Regions from separate parts of the Ensifer sp. M14 genome, predicted to be linked through region 1. Evidence: riboswitches for the same ligand, from Rfam matches in the RefSeq annotation. Region 1 holds a riboswitch; the other holds the start of a gene.

Region 1 (7,240 bases):
TTAGTTGTTGAGATGGCTTCTACGGCGCGCGATTTAACAATTCGGTTGTTGCTAAAGTGTCTTAACAACGCAATGATGTGACGATTCAATAACGGGCCTCGGCCGTTGCATACCCTTGAAGCCTCGTTTTCCGTCGCAAGGTACGCAACAGCAATAAAGCGTAGTCAGAAGGATCCGGCCAATGATGGTGGATGTCGCGTCGAGCCTTGAAAAGGACTCTCTAGCACTCCACTTTCATGTGGAAAACATGACAACCGGGAGTGCCGCTGTGGCTCCCGGGAACGGGCCCGAAATCGGGACGGAAAGGAAATGACATGACGAGCAAAACGTCTCCGGCGACTGAAAGCGCGACCTATCCGGTCTTGCCGCTTCGCGACATCGTAGTCTTCCCGCACATGATCGTGCCGCTCTTCGTCGGCCGTGAAAAGTCCATCCGTGCGCTGGAAGAGGTCATGGGGACTGACAAGCAGATCATGCTTGCCACCCAGATCAACGCGACGGACGACGATCCGGAACCCTCTGCGATCTATCAGGTTGGCACGATTGCCAATGTTCTGCAGCTGCTGAAGCTGCCCGACGGCACCGTCAAGGTGCTGGTCGAAGGGCGCACGCGCGCCAAGATCGACAGCTACACGCCGCGCGAAGAATTCTACGAAGCGTCAGCACAGGCGCTCGACGAGCCGGAAGAAGATCCGGTCGAGATCGAGGCGCTCAGCCGCTCGGTCGTCTCCGAATTCGAAAGCTACGTGAAGCTCAACAAGAAAATCTCTCCTGAGGTCGTCGGCGTTGCGAGCCAGATCGAAGATTATTCGAAGCTTGCCGACACCGTCGCATCGCATCTCTCGATCAAGATCGTCGAAAAGCAGGAAATGCTGGAAACCACCAGCGTGAAGATGCGCCTCGAAAAGGCGCTGGGCTTCATGGAAGGTGAGATCTCCGTCCTGCAGGTGGAAAAGCGTATCCGCTCGCGCGTCAAGCGCCAGATGGAGAAGACCCAGCGCGAGTACTACCTCAACGAACAGATGAAGGCGATCCAGAAGGAACTCGGCGACGGCGAAGACGGCCGCGACGAGATGGCCGAAATCGAAGAGCGGATCGCCAAGACCAAGCTTTCCAAGGAAGCCCGTGAAAAGGCTGATGCGGAGCTGAAGAAGCTGCGCCAGATGAGCCCGATGTCGGCGGAAGCAACCGTCGTGCGTAACTATCTGGATTGGCTGCTGGGAATGCCCTGGGGCAAGAAGTCCAAGATCAAGACTGACCTGAACCATGCCGAGGAAGTGCTCAACGTCGATCACTTCGGCCTCGACAAGGTCAAGGAACGCATCGTCGAGTACCTAGCCGTTCAGGCGCGTTCGACCAAGATCAAGGGCCCGATCCTGTGCCTCGTCGGCCCTCCGGGCGTCGGCAAGACCTCGCTTGCCAAGTCGATCGCCAAGGCGACCGGCCGTGAATACGTGCGCATGGCTCTGGGCGGCGTTCGTGACGAAGCGGAAATCCGCGGTCACCGTCGCACCTACATCGGTTCGATGCCCGGCAAGGTCGTCCAGTCGATGAAGAAGGCGAAGAAGTCCAACCCGCTCTTCCTGTTCGACGAGATCGACAAGATGGGCCAGGACTTCCGTGGCGACCCGTCGTCGGCCCTGTTGGAGGTGCTGGATCCGGAACAGAACTCGACCTTCATGGATCACTACCTGGAAGTCGAATATGATCTGTCCAACGTGATGTTCATCACCACGGCGAACACGCTGAATATTCCGGCGCCGTTGATGGACCGCATGGAAGTGATCCGTATCGCCGGCTACACCGAAGAGGAAAAGCTTGAGATCGCCAAGCGGCACCTGCTGCCGAAGGCGATCCGCGATCATGCGCTGCAGCCGAAGGAGTTTTCGGTCACCGACGGTGCGCTGATGGCGATCATCCAGACCTACACGCGTGAAGCGGGCGTTCGCAACTTCGAGCGTGAACTGATGAAGCTCGCCCGCAAGGCGGTCACCGAGATCATCAAGGGCAAGGCCAAGTCAGTGGCCGTCACCGCTGAAAATATCCCGGATTACCTGGGTGTGCCGCGGTACCGTCACGGCGAAGCCGAGCGCGACGATCAGATCGGTGTGGTCACAGGACTTGCCTGGACAGAGGTCGGCGGCGAACTGCTGACGATCGAAGGTGTCATGATGCCCGGCAAGGGCCGCATGACCGTCACAGGCAACCTGCGCGATGTGATGAAGGAATCGATTTCTGCGGCGGCGTCCTACGTCCGTTCGCGCGCGATCGACTTCGGCATCGAGCCACCGCTGTTCGACAAGCGCGACATCCACGTGCACTTGCCGGAAGGCGCAACGCCCAAGGATGGTCCTTCGGCCGGTGTTGCCATGGCAACGGCGATCGTCTCTGTGATGACCGGTATTCCGATCTCCAAGGATGTGGCGATGACGGGTGAGATCACCCTTCGCGGCCGCGTGCTGCCGATCGGCGGTCTGAAGGAAAAACTGCTGGCGGCCGTCCGCGGTGGCATCAAGAAGGTGCTGATCCCCGAGGAGAATGCCAAGGATCTGGCCGAGATTCCGGATAACGTGAAGAACGTGCTGGAGATCATCCCGGTCTCGCGCATGGGTGAAGTGCTCGAACACGCTCTCATCCGCGTCCCGGAGCCGATCGAATGGGACCCGGCAAATGAGCCGGCAACCGTCGCCGCGGTTGATTCGCAGGACGAAGCGGGCGCTTCCATCGCCCACTGATCGACAGGGCCGGCGGGTGCAATTGTGCTCGTCTCAGGCTCATTTGGCAGAAAAACAAGGAAGACCGGCCCCTGGCCGGTCTTTTTTGTTGTAAAAGCATGCCGCAAGCCTTGCATTCCAAGGGATTAGGCGCAATTGGGAATGGCAAGACGCGGGCGATGCGCAAGCCGCCGCGGCTTAAAAACACAGTCGTTTCGAACCATTTTGAAAGGGGTGGAAACATGAACAAAAATGAGCTCGTGTCTGCCGTTGCTGAGAAGGCCGGACTTTCCAAGACCGACGCATCTTCCGCAGTTGATGCAGTTTTCGAGACCATCCAGGCTGAACTGAAGAACGGTGGCGACATTCGCCTCGTCGGTTTCGGCAATTTCTCCGTTTCGCGTCGCGAAGCCTCCAAGGGCCGCAACCCGTCCACGGGCGCTGAAGTTGACATCCCGGCACGTAACGTTCCGAAGTTCACGGCCGGCAAGGGCCTGAAGGATGCCGTTAACGGCTGATAAGTTTGCTTGACGGCCGGATACGAGGCCGGCAGTCCAAGTCTCGAAGGGTTCGGCTCACGCCGGACCCTTCTGCATTTTCGGGTGGCCTTGCAGCAGCGCAGTCTTTGGTCTACGGCTCAGCGTATTCTCAGGGCGGGGTGAAAGTCCCCACCGGCGGTAAGGGCTTCGGCCCAAGCCCGCGAGCACTTTCAACCTCTGTGGGCTGGAAGGATAGCAGATCCGGTGTAATTCCGGAGCCGACGGTCAAAGTCCGGATGAAAGAGAATGATCGTGGGTGCGAAGGGCGGGCCGTCCGTCGTCGTACCCTGCGCTCATGCGTCCTGATTTGTGTTGGTCCCTGTTTGTGGATGAAGGACATGAATCAGACTACCCAAATGCGTTTCACCTCCCGTGCCATTGCCGGTGCCGCCTGGATGGTACTGGCCGGCGTTGCCTTTGCCTTGCTGAATGTCGTCACGCAATGGATGACGATGCAGCTCGGCTTTTCCGCCACCTCGACCGCCTTCTGGCAATATGCATTCGCGCTTATCTTCTCCCTGCCGTTCCTGTTCCGGGTCGGCCTGTCGGCGATGCGCACCGACTATCCCTGGCGTCACGTCGTTCGTGTCGGCCTCGCAGCCCTGGGGGTCGGGGCCTGGGTTTCGGGCCTGGCCTCCGTCCCGATCTGGCAGGCGATCGCGCTGGTGATGACCTCGCCGTTCTTCATCATTCTCGGGGCACGCCTCTTCCTCGGCGAACGCGTCGGCGCGTCCCGTTGGGGCGCGGCGGCAGTTGGTTTTGCCGGTGCCGCGATCATCCTGCAGCCCTGGTCGGAGAGCTTCACCTGGGCAGCCTTGCTGCCGGTTCTCTCGGCGCTGCTCTGGGGTGCGTCGTCGCTGATCACGAAGAGCCTGACGGGCATCGAGCGCCCGGAGACGATTACCGTCTGGCTGCTCGTGCTTCTGACGCCGATCAACGGCGCCATGGCGCTGTCGGCAGGGTTTGTCGTGCCGAGCGGCGCCATGCTCGCGCTGCTGGCGCTGGCGGGGCTCCTGACCGTCGTGGCACAGTATCTCTTGACGCTGGCCTACACGGTCGCCGATGCCGCCTATGTGCAACCTTTCGACGATCTCAAGCTGCCGCTCAACGTTCTCGCCGGCTGGCTCGTCTTCGGTTATGCGCCGAGCGGCTATCTCTGGCTGGGAGCCGTACTGATCCTCGGCGCCTCGCTCTTCATCATGCGCAACGAGATGAAACGTGAGCGTGCGAGCGCGTAAGGCGCCGCTGCACAACAAAGCTGCGGGATTGTCATGCGCCTGTCATCGCCATCCCGCAGAACCCCCTTGTTTTGGATATTCGACATGGGGGATTTCATGACCATTTCATCATGCAGAACGGCGCTTGCCGCCATGCTTCTTGCGTCCGTTGCTTTTCCGGCTGCTGCCGAACCGGTGTTCAACCGTATTGCGTCCTTCGCCGTTGCCGACAATCTGGAAGGTGACGCCCGCAAGGAAGCGACATCTGCGGAAATCATCACCGCCACCGAAGACGGCAACACGCTGATCTATTCCGATAGCCCGGGCAAGCGCATCGGCCTCATCGACATCACCGACGCCAAGGCGCCGAAGGCCGCCGGCATCGTTTCGTTCGAAGGGGAGCCGACGTCGGTGACCGTTGCCGGTACCAAGGCGCTGGTTGCCGTCAACACGCGCGAAAGCTTTACCAAGCCTTCCGGCTTCCTCGCCACCGTCGACGTCGCCACCAAAAAGGTCGACGCGACCTGTGATCTCGGCGGTCAGCCGGACTCCGTCGCAGTCAACAAGGACCGCACCCTCGCTGCAATCGCCATCGAGAACGAGCGCGACGAAGAGGTCAACGACGGCAAGATCCCGCAGATGCCTGCCGGCGACCTGGTGATCCTGTCGCTGAAGGACGGCGCTGCCGATTGCACGACGATCAAGCATGTGACCCTGACGGGGCTTGCCGACGTTGCTGGCGACGATCCGGAGCCGGAATTCGTTTCCTTCAACGGCAAGGACGAGATCGCGCTGACACTGCAGGAGAACAACCACATCGTCATCATCGATGCCAAGGCGGCGGTGGTTAAGACGCATTTCTCCGCAGGCAGCGTCGACCTCAAGGACATCGACACCAAGCGCGACGGCACGATCGCCTTCAAGGACGAACAACCGGGCCGCAAGCGCGAGCCTGACGCTGTCAAGTGGCTCGACGACAGCCGCATCGTCGTTGCCAACGAAGGCGACTATGAGGGCGGTTCGCGCGGTTTCACCATCTTCGATACGACCGGCAAGGTCCTGTTCGAATCGGGCGCCAGCTTCGAGCAGGCGATCGCGTCGATCGGGCATTACCCGGAGAAGCGCTCGTCGGCCAAGGGCGTCGAGCCGGAGGGCCTCGAGGCCGCGAAATTCGGCGACGACAATCTGTTCTTCGTGCTTGCCGAACGCGCATCCGTTGTCGGCGTCTACAAGGACACCGGCGCCGAGCCGGAACTGCTGCAATTGCTGCCGTCGGGTATCTCGCCGGAAGGTGCCGTCGCGATCCCGTCGCGAAATCTGCTTGCGACCGCCAACGAGGTCGACCTCGGCGAGGACGGTGGCGCCCGCTCGCATGTGATGATCTATGAGCGCGGCGAAGGCGAAGCCGCCTATCCGCAGATCCGCTCGGCCGACAAGGATGGTCTGCCCGTCGGCTTCGGCGCACTTTCGGGCCTGGCAGCCGTTGCCGACAAGCCGGGCTTCCTGCGCGCCGTCAACGATTCGGTCTACGCATCCCAACCGACCATCTTCACCATCGACGCGACGCAGAAGCCGGCGCTGATCACCGAAACGCTTCGCATCACCCGCGATGGCGCGCCGGCACAGAAACTCGACATCGAAGGCATCGCCAATGATGGGGAAGGGGGCTTCTGGCTTGCTTCCGAAGGCAACGCCGACAAGCTCTATAGCCATGCACTGCTGCGCGTGAACAAGAAGGGCGAAATCAAGAAGGAGATCGCTCTTCCCGAGGCACTCCGTTCCGGCGAAACTCGCTTCGGCTTCGAAGGCGTGACGGTCGTCGGCGAAGGCGATGATCAGGTTCTCTGGATGGCCGTCCAGCGCGAATGGAAGGACGACGATAAGGGCTTCGTCAAGCTCGTCTCCTACAAGCCGTCAAGCGAGGAATGGGGTGCAGTCCGCTATCCGCTCGAAAAGGCAGATGGCGGCTGGGTCGGCCTCTCGGAAATCTCGGTGCACGGCGACTACGCCTACATCATCGAACGCGACAACCTGATCGGTCAGGCCGCCAAGCTCAAGAAGCTCTACCGTGTCGCGCTTGCCGAGTTGAAGCCGGCAGCGCTCGGCGACGCGCTTCCGGTCGTCAAGAAGGAAGAGGTTCGTGACCTCATTCCCGATCTGAAGGCTCTCAATGGCTACGTCGTCGACAAGGTAGAAGGGTTTACCGTCGATGCCGCCGGCAACGGCTATGTCGTCACCGACAATGACGGTGTCGACGATTCCTCCGGCGAAACGCTGTTCTTCTCCATCGGAGCCATCGACGCGATGTAAGCGTCAGGCCAGGAGAAAAACGGAAGAGGCCGGGACATGATGTCCCGGCCTCTTTCTGTTTTGGCTATCCGTAATTGTGCGGGGGAAGGGCGGACCTAGCGAGCGACCGCGATCTGGGCCGCTTCCGCCTCATCCTTGCGCTTGCGGATCTCGTCTGTCTTGTCGACGAGCTTGCCGACGATATCGAAGAGCTGGTCGAGCTCCTTGTCGTCGAGTGCCGAGAAGATTTCCTCGATCAGCTGTTTGCGCGGGTGTTCCGCTGCTTCCAGAATGATACGGCCTGTGTCGGTGATCGAGACGATCTTGGCGCGGCGGTCCTCGGGATCGGGCTTGCGCATGACCAGCCGGTCGCGCTCGAGGCCATCGATCGCTTCGGTGACGGTGCGCGGCGCGAAGTTCAGCGCGCAGGCGATATCCGTCGAACGACAGGGACCGAGCTTGCTCAGAAAAAACAGGAATT
Region 2 (7,240 bases), 1.3 Mb from region 1:
GATGTGGCAGAGGCAGCTCTCGGCGTACGCGTTCCCGTGCTTTACGGCGGCAGCGTCAACCCCGGCAATTGCGAAGAACTGATCACCCAGCAGCATATCGACGGCCTGTTCATCGGCCGCTCCGCCTGGGACGTCAACGGCTATCTCGACATTTTGCAGCGTGTGTCGAAGGCGATCTGAGCCCTCGCACGTCGCAGACCAACAAGAACGGAAAGGAACGACCATGAAGATCGCAATCGGAGCAGACAGCGCCGGCAAGCCCTTGCTCGACGTCATCGCCGCTCACCTGAAGAGCAAGGCCGACCTCGAAGTCAGCGACCTCAGCCAGTCCGGCTTTTACGCCGACCTGTCGCAGAAGCTGGCGCAGACCATCGTCGACGGCGAGAACGAACGCGGCATCCTGTTCTGCGGCACCGGCATCGGCGTCTGCATCTCGGCCAACAAGGTGCCGGGCATCCGCGCCGCGCTGACCCACGACACCTATTCGGCCGAGCGGGCGGCCAAGTCGAACAATGCCCAGATCATCACCATGGGCGCGCGCGTCATCGGGCCGGAGCTGGCGAAGTCGATCGTCGACGCCTGGCTTGCCTCCGAGTTCGACCCGAACGGCTCGTCGGCCGGCAATGTCGACGCGATCGATCGTCTCGACGCGGCGAAGTAATTCAATCGACCAAGAGAGCGTTTCCGGCTTAAACCGGGCCGCAGAGGCGCTCTGTCTCTTTGCTTCACGCATTTCCTGGCGGAAAACCGCTTCGCACTTCTCCTGGAAATGCTCCGATACCGCGATGCACGTTGATCCTCCCTCGCGCATCGCGGCGAACGCCCGGCAGAGATGCCGGGCGTTTTCATGTTCAGCCAATGCCGGGAGATCTGGCACTGCCCGCTTGACGAAGCTTCTGCAAATATTTGAATATTCTTGCATATCGTCCCGCCAGCGAGGTCTGCGCCCCATGTCCGACGCCACCACGACACCGCCCCTTGCCGTAAGCCACCGCCTGGCACGCATGAGCGGCCGCGACACGCATGAGCATCATCGCACCGCAACGACACTCGAGCTTCTGTTCGACCTGACCTTCGTCATCGCGTTCAGCCTTGCGGCATCGCAGCTCGCGCATCTGATGGCCGAAGGGCATTTCGGGGCGGGGCTGATCGGCTTTACGCTGGCGATCTTTGCCATCTGCTGGGCCTGGATCAATTTCACCTGGTTCGCTTCCGCCTATGACACCGACGACTGGGTGTTCCGCTGCGTGACCATGGTGCAGATGGTCGGCGTGCTGATCCTGGCGATCGGCCTTCCCGCCATGTTCCACTCGATCGACGTGGGCGGGCATCTCGACAATGGCGTGATGGTGCTCGGCTATGTCGTCATGCGCGTGGCGATGATCTTCCAGTGGCTGCGCGCCACCCACCAGGATCCGGTGCGGCGCGATGCCTGCATGACCTATGTGATCGCCATCGGCATTGCCCAGCTTGGCTGGATCGTGCTGATCTTCTTCGATTTCTCGCTCACCGTGTCCATCGCCATGGCCGTGGTGCTGACGGCGATCGAGATGCTCGGGCCCTATATCGCCGAGACGCGGCATGGCGGCACGCCCTGGCATGCACACCACATCGCCGAACGCTACGGTCTTCTGGCGATCATCGCGCTCGGCGAAGGTGTGGTCGGCACCGTCGCCTCGATCACCGCTGTCGTCGACGGGGAGGGCTGGAACCTCGACGTGGCGCTCGTCTGCCTTGCCGGCACCGGGCTCACCTTCGGCATGTGGTGGATCTATTTCCTGTTGCCGAGCGCCGAGGTCCTGCATGCGCACCGCAGGCGTTCCTTCGTCTGGGGCTACGGGCACATCTTCATCTTTGCCGCCATCGTTGCCACTGGCGCGGGTCTGCATGTGGCTGCCTATTACATCGAACACAAGGCGCATATCAGCTCACTGGCAACCGTTCTGACCGTGGTCATTCCGGTCGGGGCCTACATCGGCCTGGTCTACGGCATGTATGCCTATCTGCTGCGGCAGGCGGAGCCGCTGCATGCGTGGCTGCTGGCCGGAACGGTGCTTGTGCTAGCGGCGTCGATCGTAGCGGCGATGGCGGGCGTCGATATGGCGATCTGCCTGATCATCGTGATGTTCGCGCCTTTCGTGACCGTCGTCGGCTTCGAGGCAGCCGGCCATCGCCACCGGATGGCGGCGCTGGAACGTTGTCTTGCCGAGGCCGGGCCGGCGCATTGAGTGCCTTGAATTGCCGAGTCGAAACAGCTGTTTGGCGGCCTGTGCTGACGGGTCGATTCAGGTGGTTCAGAGGTTGATTCAAGGAAGCCTCGTGCGCCTTCGCGTGGATTTGTCCTTCACGCGCTTTGTCTGGAGCTGCCCCTCACCCTAGCCCTCTCCCCGCAGGCGGGGAGAGGGGACGGTCGAGCGTGTGGCGTCGTCATCGCTCTTCCGTGAACCCAGCGCGGTCATGCCGTGCGACGGCCTCGTCAGCCGCTTTGCTGGTTCCGATCACTGCAGCGGAGGGAGGCAAAGGCTGAAGCCGTCAGGTGGAGGTGTTGGGCGTGAGAGCGTGCCACGCATGTCCTTCTCCCCGCAGGCGGGGAGAAGGTGGCTGGCAGGCCGGATGAGGGGCTGCCGGGTGCGATGCAGTGAAGTGTCAGATCAGGCGTTGACCAGAGCCAGCTTGGCGCGGGCGTCGAGGATCTGGGCGCAGGCATTGGCGGCCTCTTCGCCCTTGGCGACGAAGTGCTCGCGGAAGAAGGCGATCAGCGGCGAGCTTTCCTGGAAATTGTGCGGGGTCAGCACGGCGGAAAGCACCGGCACGTCGGTGTCGAGCTGGACGCGCATCATGCCGTCGAGCACGGTGCCGGCGACGAAATCATGCCGGTAGATGCCGCCATCGACGACGAAGGCGGTGCCGAGGATTGCGGCATAGCGGCCGGTCCTGGCAAGCTTCTGGGCATGCAGCGGGATCTCGAGTGCGCCTGGCACATCGAAGATCTCGACATCGGCGGCCGAACCGCCGAGCTTCGTCCATTGGGCGACAAAGGCATCGACGCAACGATCAACGATGTCGGCATGCCAGCGGGCACGAACGATCGCGATCTTGGCGGTGGGGTGGGAAAGAATAGTCATGGGTCTCAAGCCTTCCAGGGTTTGGCGTTTCCAATTTTCCCGTCGGGCGAACATGCATGCGCGCGAAGCCCCGGCGTGGGGTCCACGTTCCTGCTTGCTCTCTTCCATCCGGACTGTGACCGTCGGCTCCGGAATCTGACCGGATCTGCTGACCCTCGAGGAAAGCCCTCGAAGCGCTCGCGGGCTTCGACCTTTCGATCGCTACCGCCGGTGGGGAGTTTCACCCCGCCCTGAGAACAGGGCCGACTATATAGATCGGCCACGCGTGGTCAAACGCGTGGCGCGACGAAAATCCTGGAAATTACGACAGATTTTTCCACGGTCTGCCGCTGCCGGGCGAAATGATTCCGGCAGCGCGGTGCCTTCTCAGGTCCGACGTTACTCTCGGATGACCAGCAGATCCTTGGCAGCGAAACGCAGCGTGACGTTGTCGCCGAACGTTGGGGGCGTCAGGCCGGGATCGTTGAACATGTCGAAAGAGATGACATCGCCGCCGATGCGCAGCTTGGTGCGGATGACCGAGCCGAGGAAGCTGGTCGAAACCACCTCTCCGGTCAGCGCCGTATCGCCCTTGGCGCTGTCGGCGATCGAGCCTGCTTCCGGGCGCAGCGCGAGCGAAATGTTGTCGCCGCCCTTCATGCCGGAAATCTGCTCCTTCAGCGAGACCTGCTGGTTGCCGATGGTGACGGCGCCAGAGGCAGGGTCTGCGACCTTGGCTTCGATGATGTTGAGCGTGCCGACGAAGGAAGCGACGAAGCGGGTGGCAGGCGTGTTGTAGATCTCGAACGGCGTGCCGATCTGGTCGGCACGGCCGCCATTCATCACGACGATGCGATCCGAGATCGACAGCGCCTCTTCCTGGTCATGGGTGACGAAGACGGTGGTGATGCCGAGCTGCTGCTGGATCTGGCGGATTTCCTCGCGCAGCGACACGCGGATCTTGGCGTCGAGCGCCGAGAGCGGCTCGTCGAGCAACAGCACCTGCGGCTTGACGGCGAGCGCGCGCGCCAGCGCAACGCGCTGCTGCTGGCCGCCGGACAGCTGGTAGGGGAAACGGTCGGCCAGGTGCTCGAGCTTGATCAGGCTCAGCATCTCCTTGACGCGCGTATCGGTCTCCGCCTTCGGCGCGCCGGCGACCTTCAGGCCGAAGGCGACGTTGTCGTGCACATTCATGTTGGGAAACAGCGCATAGGCCTGGAACACCATGCCGATGTTGCGCTGGTTCGGCTTCAGCGTGCCCTGGTCCTTGCCATCGATGACAATGGATCCGCTGGATGGCGTCTCGAAGCCGGCGATCATGCGCAGCACGGTCGTCTTGCCGCAGCCCGAGGGCCCAAGGAACGAGACGAACTCGCCCTTCTCGATTGCCATGTCGAAGCCATGCACGACTTGCACGGGGCCGAAGGATTTCTGGATGTTGGTCAGTGTCAGGAAACTCATATGGACCGATCCTCAGGCCTTGGGAGGCGCGCTTTTTTGAAAGCGCGAGACGAGCTGGATGAGGCCGAGGCAGCCCCAGGTGATGCCGAACGCGATAACGGCGAGGGCGGCTGGCTCATAGGCGCGGTTGGCGCCCAGAAGCTGCATATACGGACCGAAGGCCGGCCTGTTCAAAAGCGCTGCCATGGTGAACTCGCCGATAACGATGGCGAAGGTCAGGAAGGCGCCGGAGAGTACCGCGACCAGAACATTCGGCAGGATGATCCGCCCCAGAATGGTCGCCCATCCCGCGCCGAGGCTTTGAGCGGCTTCGGTCAGGGTGGCGATGTCGATCGTCCGCAGACCCGTGTCCACCGCCCGGTACATATAGGGAAGCGCAAGAATGGCGTAGCCGAACATCAGGAGCACATTGGTGCCGGCGATCGATCCGGTGAGCGGCAGCCAGCTCGAGGTGTTGTAGAGACGGATATAGCCGAAGACGATGACGATTGCCGGAATGACGAGCGGCAGCAGCGTGATGAACTCGATGTAGGGCCGCAAGCCAGGTAGCTTCAGGCGAACCCAGTAGGCCGTCGGCACCACAAGCAGCACGCCGAAGGCGATGGTGAACAGTGCCTGCATGATGGAATAGGTGAAGGTCTCCTGGAAGCGCGGATCGCTGAAGACCTTTGCATAGGCGTCGAACGAATACTCGCCGCGGCGCATCTTCAGCGAGAAGTTCGTCATGCCGATGAGCGGCAGGGTGAAATAGAGGAGGCCGAAAATCAGGGCCCCCCAGGCCCATATCTTCTTCATTTCAGCCACCTCTCGCTGCGGGCGCGAAGCCAGATGTAGATCGCGTTGGCGATGCCCGTGACGACGATCATGCCGAAGGCAAGCGCGTAGCCGAGGTGCGGGTTGCCGAGAACGTCGCCGCGGATCTGGGCGAAGAGCAGGATGGGGACGATCGAGAGCGACGAGCCGGTGAGTGCGATTGCGGTCGCGACGGCTCCGAAGGCGTTTGCGAAGAGGAGCGCGAGGGTGCCGAGAAGCGAGGGCAGCAGGATCGGGAAAGCGACCATGCGCCAGTACTGCAAGCCCGTGGCACCGAGAATTTCGGCGGCCTCGCGCCACTCGCGCTTCAATCCGTCGAGAGCCGGGGTGATGATGAGGATCATCAGCGGAATCTGGAAGAACAGATAGGTGACGGTGAGCCCCCAGAACGACAGGAGGTTGAAGCCGAGCAGTCTGAGGTCGAGACCGAAGTTCGAGCGCAGGAAGACGGTGAGGATGCCAACGGGACCGAGCGTCGCCAGAAACGCGAAGGCGAGCGGCACGCCGGCGAAGTTCGAGGCGACGCCGGAAAAGGTCAGAAGCGGTCCGCGAATCCATTTCGGCAACCCGCCGAAGACGACGGCAGACGCAATAGCAAAGCCGATCAGGCAGCCGAGAAGCGCCGAGGCAATGCTGATCTTGATGGAGATCCAGTAGGCCGACAGGATCGACGGCCTGAACAGACCGATGACGTTGTCGAACGTAAAGCTGCCATCAGGCGTCTGGAAGGCGCCGACCACGATCTTCATCGTTGGCAGAATCAGAAAAAGGAACACGAACGCTGCAAAGGGCAGGACGCCGAGCCAGTGAAGCGGAAGACGGCGCGCAGGTGGCCTGGCGCCGGTGTGAGCAGATGACATTCCGTTCGCCCCGAGATGCCGCGCTACGGACGCGGTCGTTCATTGAATTTCTTATGGTTATAGCATCTGCCCCGGCCGGAAAACCGGCCGGGGCAGGATCGAGTGTGGAAACGCTTACTGAACGTTGGCGCCGACCACGGAATCCCAGGCGCCGGTGACCGCTGCCTTGTTGGCATCGACTTCTTCGAGCGTCGGGAAGTAGGCCTTCTCGTAGGCAGCTGCCGGCGGCAGGGCGTCGATCAGTTCCTGCGGAACCTTGCCGGCCTTGACCATGGCGTTGAAGCGGGTCGGGTGGCAGAAGCCCTTCAGCCAGCCGAGCTGACCTTCGTCGGAATAGAGGTGCTCCATCCACAGCTTCGCTGCATTCGGGTGCGGCGCATAGGCCGAGATGCCCTGAACGTAGACGCCGGCGAGAACGCCGCTTGCAGGAACGACGACTTCGGTCGGCGGGTTGCCGTTCAGCGTCTTTGCCCAACCGAGAGCGTTGTAGTCCCAGGCGACGATGATCGGGGTCGAGCCCTGGGCCAGCGTGCCGGACTTGCCGATAACCGGAACGAAGTTGCCGGCCTTGTTCAACTCGGCGAAGTAGCCGAGACCGGCTTCGCCGGCTTCCTTGCCGGACTTTGCACCCTTGGCGAGGCCAGCGGCGAGAACGCCGAGGATCGCCTGGTTCGAGGCGCGCGGGTCACCGGCGAGTGCCACCTGGCCGGCATATTCCGGCTTCAGCAGATCAGCCCAGTCCTTCGGCGCGTTGGCGACGAGGTCCTTGTTCACGATGAAGGACATCACGCCGTAATAGTCGCCGTACCAGTAGCCTTCGGCATCCTTGACGCTATCTGGAATTTCGTCCCATGTGGAGACCTTGTAGGGTTGCAGCAGGCCTTCGGCCTTCATCTGCGGACCGAAGGCGAGACCGACGTCGACAACGTCAGGCGCCTGCGGGCCCTTGTTGTCCTTGTTGGCCTTGACGGCTTCGACTTCGTCGGCCGAGCCGGCGTCCGG

The links. Region 1 has a riboswitch for FMN ahead of BLJAPNOD_RS16720 (DMT family transporter). Riboswitches for the same ligand answer to the same signal wherever they lie in the genome.
Region 2: it holds a riboswitch for FMN, as region 1 does, so the genes downstream of both, BLJAPNOD_RS10190 (6,7-dimethyl-8-ribityllumazine synthase) here and BLJAPNOD_RS16720 (DMT family transporter) in region 1, are expected to answer to the same signal.

The regions. Positions count from the first base shown of each region.
Region 1 is NZ_QJNR01000004.1:3,432,989-3,440,228, reverse strand. Features, by position in the region: gene lon (endopeptidase La) at 315-2,735, shown strand; gene hupB (DNA-binding protein HupB) at 2,957-3,232, shown strand; FMN riboswitch at 3,355-3,505, shown strand; gene BLJAPNOD_RS16720 (DMT family transporter) at 3,583-4,491, shown strand; gene BLJAPNOD_RS16715 (esterase-like activity of phytase family protein) at 4,576-6,780, shown strand; gene BLJAPNOD_RS16710 (MarR family transcriptional regulator) at 6,876-7,240, opposite strand, start outside.
Region 2 is NZ_QJNR01000004.1:2,131,441-2,138,680, forward strand. Features, by position in the region: gene BLJAPNOD_RS10175 (triose-phosphate isomerase) at 1-180, shown strand, start outside; gene BLJAPNOD_RS10180 (RpiB/LacA/LacB family sugar-phosphate isomerase) at 224-661, shown strand; gene BLJAPNOD_RS10185 (low temperature requirement protein A) at 951-2,228, shown strand; gene BLJAPNOD_RS10190 (6,7-dimethyl-8-ribityllumazine synthase) at 2,652-3,125, opposite strand; FMN riboswitch at 3,218-3,367, opposite strand; gene BLJAPNOD_RS10195 (ABC transporter ATP-binding protein) at 3,504-4,565, opposite strand; gene BLJAPNOD_RS10200 (ABC transporter permease) at 4,578-5,360, opposite strand; gene BLJAPNOD_RS10205 (ABC transporter permease subunit) at 5,357-6,238, opposite strand; gene BLJAPNOD_RS10210 (ABC transporter substrate-binding protein) at 6,353-7,240, opposite strand, start outside.